3 regions of the Nonomuraea sp. NPDC049655 genome follow, and region 3 is predicted to be linked to each of the others. Evidence: riboswitches for the same ligand, from Rfam matches in the RefSeq annotation. Region 3 holds a riboswitch; each other region holds the start of a gene.
The links. Region 3 has a riboswitch for cyclic di-AMP ahead of ACIBQ6_RS17590 (C40 family peptidase). Riboswitches for the same ligand answer to the same signal wherever they lie in the genome.
Positions count from the first base shown of each region.

Region 1 (4,109 bases), on a different contig from region 3:
CCTTTCGACCGTTGAGCGTCCGCGCAGGTCACGCCCACACTGGCGGCACATCAGCGGCACGAGGGAGAAAACGATGAAGGCGTACGTCCTGCGCTCGTTCGGCTCGCCCGACCAGCTCGTCCTGACCGACGTCGAGCGGCCCGTGCCGCGCGACGACGAGGTGCTGGTCCGGGTGCGGGCCACGTCCGTGCAGCCCTACGACTGGCACTTCATGCGGGGGGAGCCGTACCTGGCCCGGGTCATGGGCGGCGGGGTCGGGCTGCGCCGGCCGCGCATCGCCGTCCTCGGGGCCGACGTGGCGGGGGAGGTCGAGGCGGCCGGCAAGGACGTCACGCTGTTCCGTCCCGGCGACGAGGTGTACGCGATGTCGCTCGGGGGCGGCTTCGGCGAGTACGTCTGCCTGCGGCAGGGCGAGGTGGCGCCCAGACCGGCGGGCCTGTCGTTCGAGCAGGCGGCGGCGGTGCCGATGGCGGCCAACACCGCGCTGATCGCGCTGCGCGACGAGGGACGCCTCCAGCCGGGCCAGAAAGTGCTGGTCAACGGCGCGTCCGGCGGCGTGGGCACGTTCGCCGTGCAGCTCGCCAAGGCGCTGGGGGCGCACGTCACGGGCGTGTGCAGCGGGCGCAACGCGGACCTGGTCCGCTCGCTCGGCGCGGACGACGTCATCGACCACACCAAGGAGGACTTCGCGGCGTCGGGCCGGCGCTTCGACCTGCTGCTCGACGTGGCGGGCGGCCGCCGGCTGGCGGACTGCCGCCGCGTGCTGACCAGGAAGGGCACGTACGTGCTGGTGGGCGGGCCGGCCGGCCGCTGGGTGCAGCCGGCCGGCCACATGTTCGCCGCGCTCGCGTCGGGGCCCTTCGTCCCGCAGCGGATCGTCAGGGCGGACGTCGTCCGCTGCGGGAGCAACAGGGCGAACCTGCTGACGCTGACCGGGCTGATCGAGCGGGGCGCGGTCACCCCGGTCATCGACCGGACCTTCCCCTTCGGCGAGCTCCCGGCGGCCGTCCGCTACCAGGAGGAGGGGCACGCCCCGGGGAAGGTCGTCGTCACAGGGTCGCGGTGAGCATGGCGGGGGCGGGGGCCTTCTGGAGCTGCTTGTAGTCGGCCCAGCGCTTGACGCCCTTGGGGTCGGGGCGTACCGCGCCGACGAAGGCCTGCCTGCGCCACTGCGACAGGCGTTCCTCCTTCACCACGTCGCCGGTGTGGGGGGAGTGGACCATGTAGCCGGGCTTGGAGATCATGCCGACGTGGCCGAGGCCGCTGAAGAACACCAGGTCGCCTGGCTTGAGGTCCTTCCAGGCGATCTTCCTTGAGAAGGCGCCGTACTGCTCCGCGGCGGTTCTGGGGAGCTCGATGCCGGCGTCCTCGTAGGCTCGGAGCATGAGGCCCGAGCAGTCGTAGCCCCGTTCGCTGGCGCCGCCCCACACGTACGGGGTGCCGCGCTTGTCCATGGCGTATTCGAGGGCGACCTTCCAGGCCGGTTTCGGCACGTGCCGTTCCTGGACCTGTTTCACCTGGGGGCCGGTGAGGGTGATGGAGGGGGTGGGGGCGGCCGGAGCGGCGGGAGCCGCGGGGGCGGCAGGCACGAGACCTGCGGCGCCCGCTGCCACCGCCACAAGGATGGCGATGCTAGACAGGGGACTGTCCTTCCACGTGGCCGACCGGGTTAGCTGACGGGCTCGGGCCTGGAAGTAGCCCTACGGCGGCTCCTCGGGGGAGGCGCAGCCGATTCGCCCCGGGGGGAAAGGTGGGTCCCCGGCTCCACGCAGCGGCTGCGTGGATTAGGCTCGTCGAACTCTAACGAAACGGTCAAAAGGTCGCAATCCCCCCAAAACGGATTGTCCGGTTGTTGAGATGATGTGTTCGTCAGCCGAGACGAGCCGGTAAGGTACCGCCCATGGAGTCGCGTAACATCCGCCTGGCCGTCATCCCCGGGGATGGCATCGGCGCCGAGGTCGTAGCCGAAGGGCTCAAGGTCCTGGAGGCCGTGGGCACGAAGATCGAGCCCACCCACTACGACCTGGGCGCAGCCCGCTACCACCGCACCGGCGAGACCCTGCCCGACGCGGTGCTCGAAGAGCTGCGCGGCTACGACGCGATCCTGCTCGGCGCCGTGGGCGACCCCAGCGTGCCGCCCGGCATCCTGGAGCGCGACCTGCTGCTCAAGCTCCGGTTCGAGTTCGACCACTACGTCAACCTGCGGCCGGTCAAGCTGTTCCCCGGCGTCGAGACCGCGCTGGCCGGCGCCACCGCCGAGCACATCGACATGGTCGTCGTCCGCGAGGGCACCGAGGGTCTCTACGCGGGCACCGGCGGCGTCATGCGCCGCGGCACGCCGCACGAGATCGCCACCCAGGAGTCGCTGAACACCGCCCACGGCGTCGAGCGCGTCGTGCGGTACGCCTTCCAGAAGGCTCAGTCGCGGCCCCGCAAGAAGCTCACGCTCGTCCACAAGACGAACGTGCTCACCTTCGCCGGCGACCTCTGGCAGCGCACGGTCGACCGCGTGGCCGCGGAGTTCCCCGACGTCACCACCGACTACAGCCACATCGACGCGGCCTCGATGTTCTTCGTCACCCAGCCCGAGCGCTTCGACGTGATCGTCACCGACAACCTGTTCGGCGACATCATCACCGACCTCGGCGCCGCGATCGCCGGCGGCATCGGCCTGGCGGCCAGCGGCAACATCAACCCCGAGCGCACCTCGCCGAGCATGTTCGAGCCGGTGCACGGCAGCGCGCCCGACATCGCCGGTCAGGGCAAGGCCGACCCGACCGCCACCATCCTGTCCGTGGGCATGCTCCTCGACCACCTCGGCCTGCACGCCGAGGCCGCCAAGGTCGAGCAGGCCGTGGCCGCCGACATCGCCGAGCGGGTGACCGGCCGCGCCGGCCGCACGACCAGCGAGATCGGCGACGACATCGCCGCGCGAGTAGCCGGCTAGGACCGCCTAGCCCCGCACGCGCCTGGCGGTCCGAACACGGACTGCCAGGCGCTTTTTCGCGTTCGCCGGATCTAACCACCCCAACTGCCTCTTGCCATCCCAAATCGCGAGACACTAGGAAGTACGAATACTGCTCGCGGGCAGTAGCTAACAGAATCAGCTTTCGAAGTCGCAGATTCGTAGAGAGAAGGACCTCCGTCATGACCATCGCTCAGAAGCTCAGCTTCGACGTGCAGCATTCCGACCACGCTCGCACCGCGGCCGAGCGGGAGCAGGTACTGGCGAACCCCGGATTCGGGCAGGTCTTCACCGACCACATGATCTCGATCGACTACACCGACGGCGAGGGCTGGCACGACGCCCGGCTCATGCCGTACGGGCCGCTCTCGCTCGACCCCGCGACCTCGGTCTTCCACTATGCGCAGGAGCTGTTCGAGGGCCTGAAGGCGTACCGGCAGATCTCCGGCTCGATCGCGACCTTCCGGCCGTACGCGAACGCCGCCCGCTTCAACCGCTCGGCCGAGCGCATGGCCATGCCCGAACTGCCGGAGGAGGCGTTCGTGGAGTCGCTGGAGCTGCTGGTCTCGGCCGACAAGGAGTGGGTGCCGACCACCGAGGGCCACAGCCTCTACCTGCGCCCGTTCATGTTCGCCACGCAGGCCGGGCTCGGCGTCAACTACCCGTCGAAGACCTACAAGTACATGGTGATCGCCTCGCCGGCGGCCTCGTACTTCAGCGGCGGCATCAAGCCCGTCTCGGTCTGGCTGTCCACCGAGTACACGCGCGCCGCGCCCGGCGGCACCGGCTTCGCCAAGTGCGGCGGCAACTACGCCGCCGCCTTCGTCGCCCAGCGCCAGGCCGTCGACAACGGCTGTGACCAGGTCGTCTGGCTCGACGCCCACAAGCACGAGTACGTCGAGGAGATGGGCGGGATGAACCTGTTCTTCGTCTTCGGCAACAAGCTCGTCACTCCGGCGCTCACCGGCACCCTGCTGCCCGGCATCACCCGGGAGTCGATCCTGGAGATGGCCGGCGACCTCGGCCTGGAGACCGAGGAGCGGCTGATCTCGGTGGACGAGTGGGAGTCCGCCTGCGCCTCCGGCGAGCTGACCGAGGTGTTCGCGTGCGGCACCGCCGCCGTGGTCACGCCGGTGGGCTCGGT
Region 1 covers NZ_JBITLS010000002.1:698,174-702,282, reverse strand. Annotated here, with positions in the region: gene ACIBQ6_RS08660 (NAD(P)-dependent alcohol dehydrogenase) at 74-1,066, shown strand; gene ACIBQ6_RS08655 (C40 family peptidase) at 1,050-1,613, opposite strand; cyclic di-AMP (ydaO/yuaA leader) riboswitch at 1,644-1,801, opposite strand; gene ACIBQ6_RS08650 (3-isopropylmalate dehydrogenase) at 1,901-2,947, shown strand; gene ACIBQ6_RS08645 (branched-chain amino acid aminotransferase) at 3,148-4,109, shown strand, end outside.
Region 1: it holds a riboswitch for cyclic di-AMP, as region 3 does, so the genes downstream of both, ACIBQ6_RS08655 (C40 family peptidase) here and ACIBQ6_RS17590 (C40 family peptidase) in region 3, are expected to answer to the same signal.

Region 2 (4,109 bases), on a different contig from region 3:
ACGTGCGGTCGCCGGAGGCCATGATGGCGGCGAGCTGGCGGGCCGTGCCGGCCGGGTCGTGGCAGCGGTCGAAGGCGAGCCCGGCCAGCCTGGTGACGCGTTCGCGGTCCAGCTCCCAGCCGGGGGACCCGAGCACGGCCCAGGTCGTCAGCGCGCCGGCGACGACCCCCTCGCGGTCGGTCGCGGGCTTGGCGAAGAGCACCGCGGTGGCCGCCTCGGTCGGCGGGGCCGCCTGCGGGCCGGGCGTGGACATGATCGAGGTCAGGCTCAGCACGCGAGCGGGGTGCCGGATGGCCAGCGCCTGGGCGATCATCCCGCCCATCGAGGCGCCGACGACGTGCGCGGCGGGCAGGCCCAGGACGTCCATGAGCCCGGCGCTGTCGTCGGCCAGGTCGTCCAGCACGTACGGCGAGGGCGCGCCCCATGCGGGCACGCCCTCGTCGTGGAGATGGGTGGACAGGCCCGCGTCGCGGTTGTCGAACCTGACGACGTGGTGACCCTGCTCGGCCAGGAGTTCGCAGAACTCGTCGTCCCAGTGGATGAGCTGGGCGCCGAGTCCCATGATGAGCAGCAGGGGCCTGCCCGCGGGTGAGCCGAAGCTCTCGTAGGCGATCTCGATGCCGTTGGCGGCTGCGCGCTGGATCACAGCGACCAGAATGTCATTCTAGTCGCGAGGCGTAAAGAGCGGTCTGTCCGGAGATCAGTCGTTGAGGAGCTTGCGCAGGCGCTCGCCGCCGAGCACCACGCCGCCGCCGGCCAGCACGAGCACGCCGGCCATGACGGTGCCGCCCATCGCGACGGTCTTCCCGACCTGGCCGCCGGCGGAACCGGCCGCGTCCTCGGCGGGCTTGTCGGCCAGCACCTTGGGAGGCTCGGCCGGGTTGTCGTCGAACCTGCCCCACGCGCCGGTGGAGAAGGCCACGGGGTAGTTCTTCTTGCCCTTGCCGTCGCCCCACTTGGTGATGACGTAGTCGATCTTGATGTGGCCCTGGCCGCCGTTGCCGTCCACGCCGAGCGTGTCGGGGTTGAAGGTGCCGCCGGTCAGCTCGGCGAAGGTCTTGGCGTCGAGGTCGAGCATGACGCCACGGCTGGAGGGCTCGCCGGGGCCGCGGTCGCCCACGAAGAACGGCATCTTCTTGCCGTTGTAGGTCACGTAGCCCTCGGTCATGAGGGGCCAGCTCGGGCTGGCGGCCAGGCCCTTCTGCATGGGCTTGCCGCTGGCGGGGAGGCCGGTGTCGCCGGCCCGGCCGGAGGAGTCGTCCCAGAAGTAGGAGGCCTTCGTGGAACCCTTGAGCAGGATCTTCTGGTCGTCGCCGGTGTCGGCGTGGGCGCCGGTGGCGGAGATCGTCAGCGCGCCCATGGCGGACACGGACAGCAGGGCGAGAGAGCGCAGGCCAAATCGAGACATGAAGCAGTGAAGTCCTTCGCGAGGGGACAGGGGGAACGCGCGTGACTACGGTGCGTAACCGGGCAGAGCGCCGAAAGGGTGGTTACGCGGCGCGTGGGGGAAGTCAGGGAAGAGACCGCTCAGCAGGCGGTCGTCACTACACTGTCCGGGGGTACGACGAGGTGGTACATGCGTGAAGTCCTCTCCATCTCGCCTACCGGGTTAGCTGACGGGTTCGGGCGTGGAGATGCCCTACCGGCACATGGCCGGATTCACCCCAATGAGATGGGTCCCCGGTTCCCGACAAGTCGGGATTCGGCGCCAGCTGTCGTCCCTCTCCTGGTAGGGACTACGCCACCAGCTGGTAATTGGTTAAGACGGTACCCAGAGATTCGGACAAATACAAACGAATCGTCATGAACCGGGTAAAGATCTACCTATCGAGGTAAAGAGAAAGGGGGCACGGCATGCCGTACCCCCTGCTAAATCGGACCTTTCAGCCGCCGCTCTTGCGCCTGAAGGATCTTTTACTCGCTGCCGGACCGTGCGCCCCGTGGATCTTCGACGGGTCCACGCCCCTGCCACCCGCGGCCGAGTCGGCCTGCTGCCCGCGCTTGCGTTCCAACGCCTCGCGGAACTTGCGCTTCATCTCGTCCTCGGGAGTCTCGCTGACTTCCGGCTCCGGTGTTTCCGCCATGAGGACCTCCTGGTTCTGGGGACATCCACAGCTTCGCACGACGTCGCTTACGACGCGAAACCGGCCTCCACTCTGCTTTCCGCCGCGGGCGCCTGCTCCAGCCGCCTGCCGGGCATCATGACCAGCGCGACCAGGGCGATCACCGCGCCCGCCACGCCCAGCGACGGGATGACCACGGCCGCCGCCGAGGCGTGCGCGGCCGCGAGCCCGTGGACCGGCGCGTCCGTGGTGATGACCGACGTGTACGCGGTGCCGGCCAGCGCCAGCGCCACCGAGCCGCCGATCTGCCGGAAGAAGGTGAGGTTGGCCGAGGCCGTGCCGATGTACCGCGGCGCGACGGCCTGCTGCACGGTCACGGTCAGCCCCGACAACATCGGCCCCATGCCGAGCCCGAGCAGCGCCATCCACCCGGCCAGCAGCAGGCCGTCGGTGCGCACGGTGAGGTTCAGGCAGAGCAGGCTGCCGGCCACCAGCAGGAACGGCGCCCCGACCAGCCACGGCTTGTACGTGCGCGTCCTGGACATCAGCGTGCCCATGAGCGCGCTGCCCGCCACCATCGCCAGCGTCATCGGGTAGATCCTCAGCCCGGACTCGGTGGCGCTGACGCCCAGCGCCTGCTGGAAGTAGCGCGGCAGGAACACCACGCCGGCGTACATGCAGAAGGCGGTGAAGAACGAGGTCGCGTTGACCAGCGTGTACGTACGGTCCCGGAACAGGTGCATCGGCATGACCGGGTTCGCCGCCCGCAGCTCGACCAGCACGAACGCGGCCAGCAGGACCAGCGCCAGCAGGATCGGCCCGGCCACGGGCGGGGAGGTCCAGGAGTTGCCGTCCAGGCCCTTCTCGGTCAGGCCGAGCAGCAGGGCGCTGATGGCCACGCTGAACACCGCGATGCCCGCGTAGTCCGGCCGGCCCCCGCCGCCGGTGCCCGGACGGAACGGCAGCCGCAGCACCACGATCGCGATCAGCACGATCCCGAGCGGCACGTTCACGTAGAAGGCCCACCGCCAGCTCGCGTGGTCGGTGAACAACCCGCCCAGGAAGGGCCCGGCCAGGTACGTCAACGCCATCACGCCGCCGAGTGCGCCCTGCACGCGGGCGCCGTTGCGTCCGGGCGGGAACATCTCCATCACCAGGGCCAGCGACAGCGGCAGCAACGCGCCCGCGCCCAGCCCCTGCACGGCGCGGAAGGCGATGAGCTGGGTCATGTCCTGGGCGAGCCCGCACAACGCCGATCCGACGACGAACACCGACATCCCGACGAGCAGCAGCGGCTTCCTGCCGTGCTGGTCGGACAGCCTGCCGTACAGCGGCACGGTCACGGTGGAGGTGAGCAGATACGCCGTGACCACCCAGGTGTAGAGCCGGGTGCCGCCCAGCTCGCCGGTGATGCGGGGCAGCGCGGTGCCGACGATCGTCTGGTCGAGCATCGCCAGGAACATCCCGCCGAGCACCGCCAGCAACACCAGCCCGTTGCCCTTGGTCTTCATGTCATTAGTCACAGGTGAAGATTGATATGTAAGAGCTGACATGTCAAGCCTTCGCTATGCTGGCGGGCATGTCCCTGCGGATCGCGCTCCTCGGCCTGCTCGCCACCAAAGGCCCGGCCAGCGGCTACGACCTGGCCAAGAAGTTCGAGCACTCGCTCAACCACGTCTGGCAGGCGGGGCACACGCAGATCTATCCGGAACTGGTCAAGATGGCCGCCGACGGCCTGGTGACGGTCGAGCACGAGGGCGCCCGGGGCCGCAAGATCTACGCCATCACCGCCGAGGGCCGCGCGCTGGTCACCGAGTGGCTGGTCGGCCACGACCCGTCGGCGACCGTGCGCAGCGAGACCGCCCTCCAGGCGTTCCTGCTGGCCCTGCTCGACACCGGGCAGGCCGTCGCCGTGGTCGAGCGCATCAAGGCCCACTTCCAGGCCCGCCTCGCGACGCTCGACTGCCGGCCCGGGGGCCTGTTCGGCCAGTACGCGCTGTCCCTCGGCCTGCACCAGGCGCGCTCCGGCATCGCGTGGGCCGACGA
Region 2 covers NZ_JBITLS010000002.1:507,391-511,499, forward strand. Annotated here, with positions in the region: gene ACIBQ6_RS07690 (alpha/beta fold hydrolase) at 1-646, opposite strand, end outside; gene ACIBQ6_RS07695 (hypothetical protein) at 701-1,408, opposite strand; cyclic di-AMP (ydaO/yuaA leader) riboswitch at 1,584-1,718, opposite strand; gene ACIBQ6_RS07700 (DUF5302 domain-containing protein) at 1,884-2,084, opposite strand; gene ACIBQ6_RS07705 (MDR family MFS transporter) at 2,132-3,586, opposite strand; gene ACIBQ6_RS07710 (PadR family transcriptional regulator) at 3,643-4,109, shown strand, end outside.
Region 2: it holds a riboswitch for cyclic di-AMP, as region 3 does, so the genes downstream of both, ACIBQ6_RS07695 (hypothetical protein) here and ACIBQ6_RS17590 (C40 family peptidase) in region 3, are expected to answer to the same signal.

Region 3 (4,109 bases):
CGGAGATGATCGAAACCGCCCGCGCCGACCTGGAGCAGTCCGCCGTGGCGGCCGAGGGGTCCGAGCGCGAGGAGGCGGTGACGCGGCTGCGCGAGCAGCTCGCCGCGCAGAAGACCGCCGCCAAGGAGGAGGCCGACCGGCTGCGCGAGCAGATCAAGGCGGCCCGCGCCGAGAACTCCGACCTGCGGCGCAAGCTCCACGACGCCCGCGAGCGGGCCAAGGCCGCCACCCGCAGGGCCGAGGAGATGGAACAGGCCGCCGACGACGCCCGGCACGCCGCCTCTGCCGCCGGCAACGCGGGCGAGGCCGAGCTGCGCCGCCTGCGCGAGCGCCTGGCCGACGTGGAGCGGCAGCTCGAAGCCTCCCGCCGGGCCGCCCGCGAGGGCCGCAGCATCGAGGACGCCCGCATCAGGGTGCTGCTCGACGCCCTTCAGGACGCCTCGGCCGGGCTGCGCAGGGAGCTGGCGCTGCCCACCACGATCAGCAGGCCCGCCGACTCGGTCGCGGCCAGCACCGGCGAGCGTCCCGGAGTGCGCGGGGTGCCCGCGCGGGCCCTGGCCGACGACGACCCGCAGCTCCTCGACCAGCTCCTGGCGCTGCCGCAGGTCCACCTGATCATCGACGGCTACAACGTCACGAAGACCGGCTACGGCACGCTCACCCTCGCCGACCAGCGCAACCGGCTGATGACCGGCCTCGGCGGGCTGGTCGCCCAGACCCGGGTCGAGGTGACGGTGGTCTTCGACGGCGCCGAACTCAACGCGCCGGTGCAGGTGGTGGCGCCGCGCGGGGTGCGGGTGCTGTTCAGCGCGCCGGGGGAGATCGCCGACGACCTGATCCGCCAGCTCGTCCGGGCCGAGCCGCCCGGCCGGGCCATGGCCGTCGTCTCCTCCGACCGCGAGGTCGCCGAGTCCGTACGCCGGATGGGTGCCAGACCGGTTCCGTCCGGTCTGCTGCTGCGCCGGTTGGGCCGCGCATAAGTTACGAATTAGCACTATTGGCGAGACCCCACCCGCCACTTCTGTACTATTTCGCCCCAGGTGTAATCCCTGGGAGGCGACGCTGTGAGGTTTGGCCGGGTGACGGTGGCCGCGGGTCTCGCGATCGGACTGATGACGGTCCCGATGGGTGCGGCGCTCGCTGATCCCAAGCCCACCCTCAAACAGGCCAAGGCCAAGCTGGAGAAGCTGAACGACAAGGCCGACAAGGTCGTCGACCGGTACAACACGGCGACCGAGAACTACAAGAAGGCCAAGGACGCCTACACCAGGCTCAACGACCGCTACAAGCAGAAGCTGCAGACGGTCGCCGACCTCCGCGCCGAGATCATCAGGGTGGCGGTGGACTCCTACAAGCTGGGCGGGGACGTCACCTCCCTGCCCGGCATGGTCGGCGTCGACGACCCCGAGAACCTGCTGGCCGGGCTGGCCATGGCCGGGCAGCTCTCGCGCGAGCGGCTGGAGAAGCTGGCCGCCTTCGACCGCGAGAACAAGGGGCTCAAGGCCGAGCGCGACAACGCCGAGACCGCGCTCGCCGACGCCGACAAGGAGCGGGACGCCGTCCAGCGGGAGCGGGCCGAGGTGCTGAAGCTGGTCGGCCAGCAGAAGAAGCTCCTGGACAAGCTGGGGGCCTACAACCCGGGCAATCCCAACAGCACCGGCATCAAGTACACCGGTCCCGCCTCGGGCAGTGCGGCGGCCGTCCTGAACTTCGCCTTCGCCCAGGTGGGCAAGCCGTACATCTACGGGGGCACGGGCCCGCGCGGCTACGACTGCTCAGGGCTGACGCAGGCAGCCTGGCGCGCCGCCGGCGTCTCCCTGCCGCGTACGACGTGGCAGCAGTGGGCCTGGGGCGCGAGCCGGAAGGTGGACCTCAAGGACCTCCAGCCGGGTGACCTCATCTTCAGCGAGGGGCTCGGGCACGTCAGCATCTACGCGGGCGGCGGCAAGATCGTCCATGCGCCGCAGACGGGCGACGTCGTCAAGGTCGTCCGCCTCGCCGACTACGGTCGTCCGCTCGTCGGAGCCATCCGCCCCTGACTCGGTCCCCGCCCGAAATCTCGGGCGGCTGCGGCGTGCCCGTGGGCGCTGAGGCGAAGCGGGACAAACGGGGCGAAAGTGCCCTGACAATCGGGTGTGCCGGGAAGTGTGAGAAGGGTCACAAACCGGTAACGGAACCCTGGGGTCCAGCAGGGGTTTCACCCTTTACTTGCATCTTTATCTGATCTTTACAGGCCGAGTCTCCCTTTGCCAAATCTTGACCCCTCGGCGTAGTTTCTGGCGTCGCGGTCAGCAAGCCATGCGCACCGCGGATCGACATCGGAACCCCGATGCGGACCAGATGAAAATCCAGCGGTCGCCGCCGATATCCCCGTTCAGGCACAACCATCGGGCGGCGACCTGCCGAGTCCGTGCAGCCAGGAGCACGGAGCCGGGGACCCAAAGATCCCGTAATCCCCCGGGATCAGGGGTGAATCGGCGCGTCTCGCGCCGTAGGGCGACTTCCAGGCCCGAATCCGTCAGCTAACCCGGTAGGCGTTCGTGGAAGACACAAGGAGAAATCCTGTCTACCTCCCTGCATAACCCCCGTCTGTCCCGTCTTGCCCTGAGGGGCGTCGCACTCACGATGACCGTGACGGCCGGAGGTGCGGTTCTCCATGCCGCGCCGGCCGGGGCGCAGACGGTGAGCGAATCGGCCGCCAGGCTCACCGCGGTGTCCAGCACCGCCAAGGCGGCCACTGCGAAGTCGGCCAAGTCGGCGAGGACCGTCAGGTCTGCCAAGTCGGCCAAGGCCGCGCGGCAGGCGTCGAAGGCCCGCAGGGCCGTCGCCGTCGCCAAGCATCAGGTCGGCGACCCGTACCGGTACGGGGCCACGGGCCCTGGTGCGTTCGACTGCTCCGGACTCGTCCAGTACGCCTGGAAGAAGGCCGGGGTACGACTCCCGCGCGTGACGAACAGCCAGTTCGCCCGCATCAAGCGCAAGGTCTCCTGGCGCAATCTCAAGCCGGGCGACCTGATGTTCTTCAACGGGCTGGGCCACGTCGGCATGTACGTCGGCCACGGCAAGATGGTCCATTCGCCGCGGACCGGCGAACGGGTGCGCATCGACAAACTGGGCGGATGGCGGAAGTCGTCGTTCGTCGGCGCGGTGCGTCCCGGCGCGTGACAACGGGCCCCGCCCGGACCCTCCCCGGTCCGGGCCGGGGCCTGTCGCATGCCCGGCCCCGAGCAGCGCCCGGTCCGGCGAAGGGCCCGGCTCCGCGACGGGGTCGGTCCGGCGGAGGGTTCGGCCTCGGGAAGGGGCCGGGAGGGGCGTGGGCCTACTAGCATCGGGCCGTGTCCTCGCAGGTGCGTCCGTCCCTTCGCGGTCCGCGGCTGCTCCTTTCGGTCCTGCTGCTGTCGACGGCGGTGCTCGTGGTCGCCGACGCGCCGCCCGCCGCCGTCCTGCCCGCCGGGGCGCGCGGGTTGTGGAGCGACGGCGGTCAGGTGGCCCGCGGCGCGCGGTCCGTGGTCGTGGGGCACCGCGCAGAGCCCGGCGTGCTCGCCGATCTGGCCCGCCGCGCGGACCTCGCCGGACGGCGGGTGTCCGCGGTGCTCGGCCGGCCGGTGCGCGCGCTGGTCGTCGTGCCGGACTCCGACGCCGAGGCGGCCGGGCTGGCGGGCACGGGCCCGCTGGACGGGCTGGCCGCGGTGGCCGACGGCGCCAGGGTGATCGTCGTGCCCGGCTCGTTCGCCCGGCTCACCTCCACGGGACGCGACGTCGTCCTCACCCATGAGCTCACCCACGTCGCCGCGGGCACCGACCGGCTGCCCGTCTGGCTCTACGAGGGGTTCGCCGACTACGTGGCCTACCGCGACGCCGGGCTCCCCGTCGGGACGGCCGCCGCCGAACTCGCCGCCGACGTAAGGGCCGGCCGGCTGCCGAGCGAGTTGCCCGGACCTGCGGCTTTCGCCCCCACGGCCGCCGATCCCGGACGGCTCGCGCGGGCGTACCAGGAGGCCTGGATGGCGTGTCGCTTCCTCGCAGACCGGTTCGGTGACGGGACCCTGGTACGGCTCTACCGTGATGCCCGCGTGGCCGGCGTCGATCAGGCGCTCGCCTCCGTGGGG
Region 3 covers NZ_JBITLS010000005.1:123,417-127,525, forward strand. Annotated here, with positions in the region: gene ACIBQ6_RS17580 (NYN domain-containing protein) at 1-980, shown strand, start outside; gene ACIBQ6_RS17585 (NlpC/P60 family protein) at 1,113-2,039, shown strand; cyclic di-AMP (ydaO/yuaA leader) riboswitch at 2,391-2,552, shown strand; gene ACIBQ6_RS17590 (C40 family peptidase) at 2,683-3,165, shown strand; gene ACIBQ6_RS17595 (hypothetical protein) at 3,336-4,109, shown strand, end outside.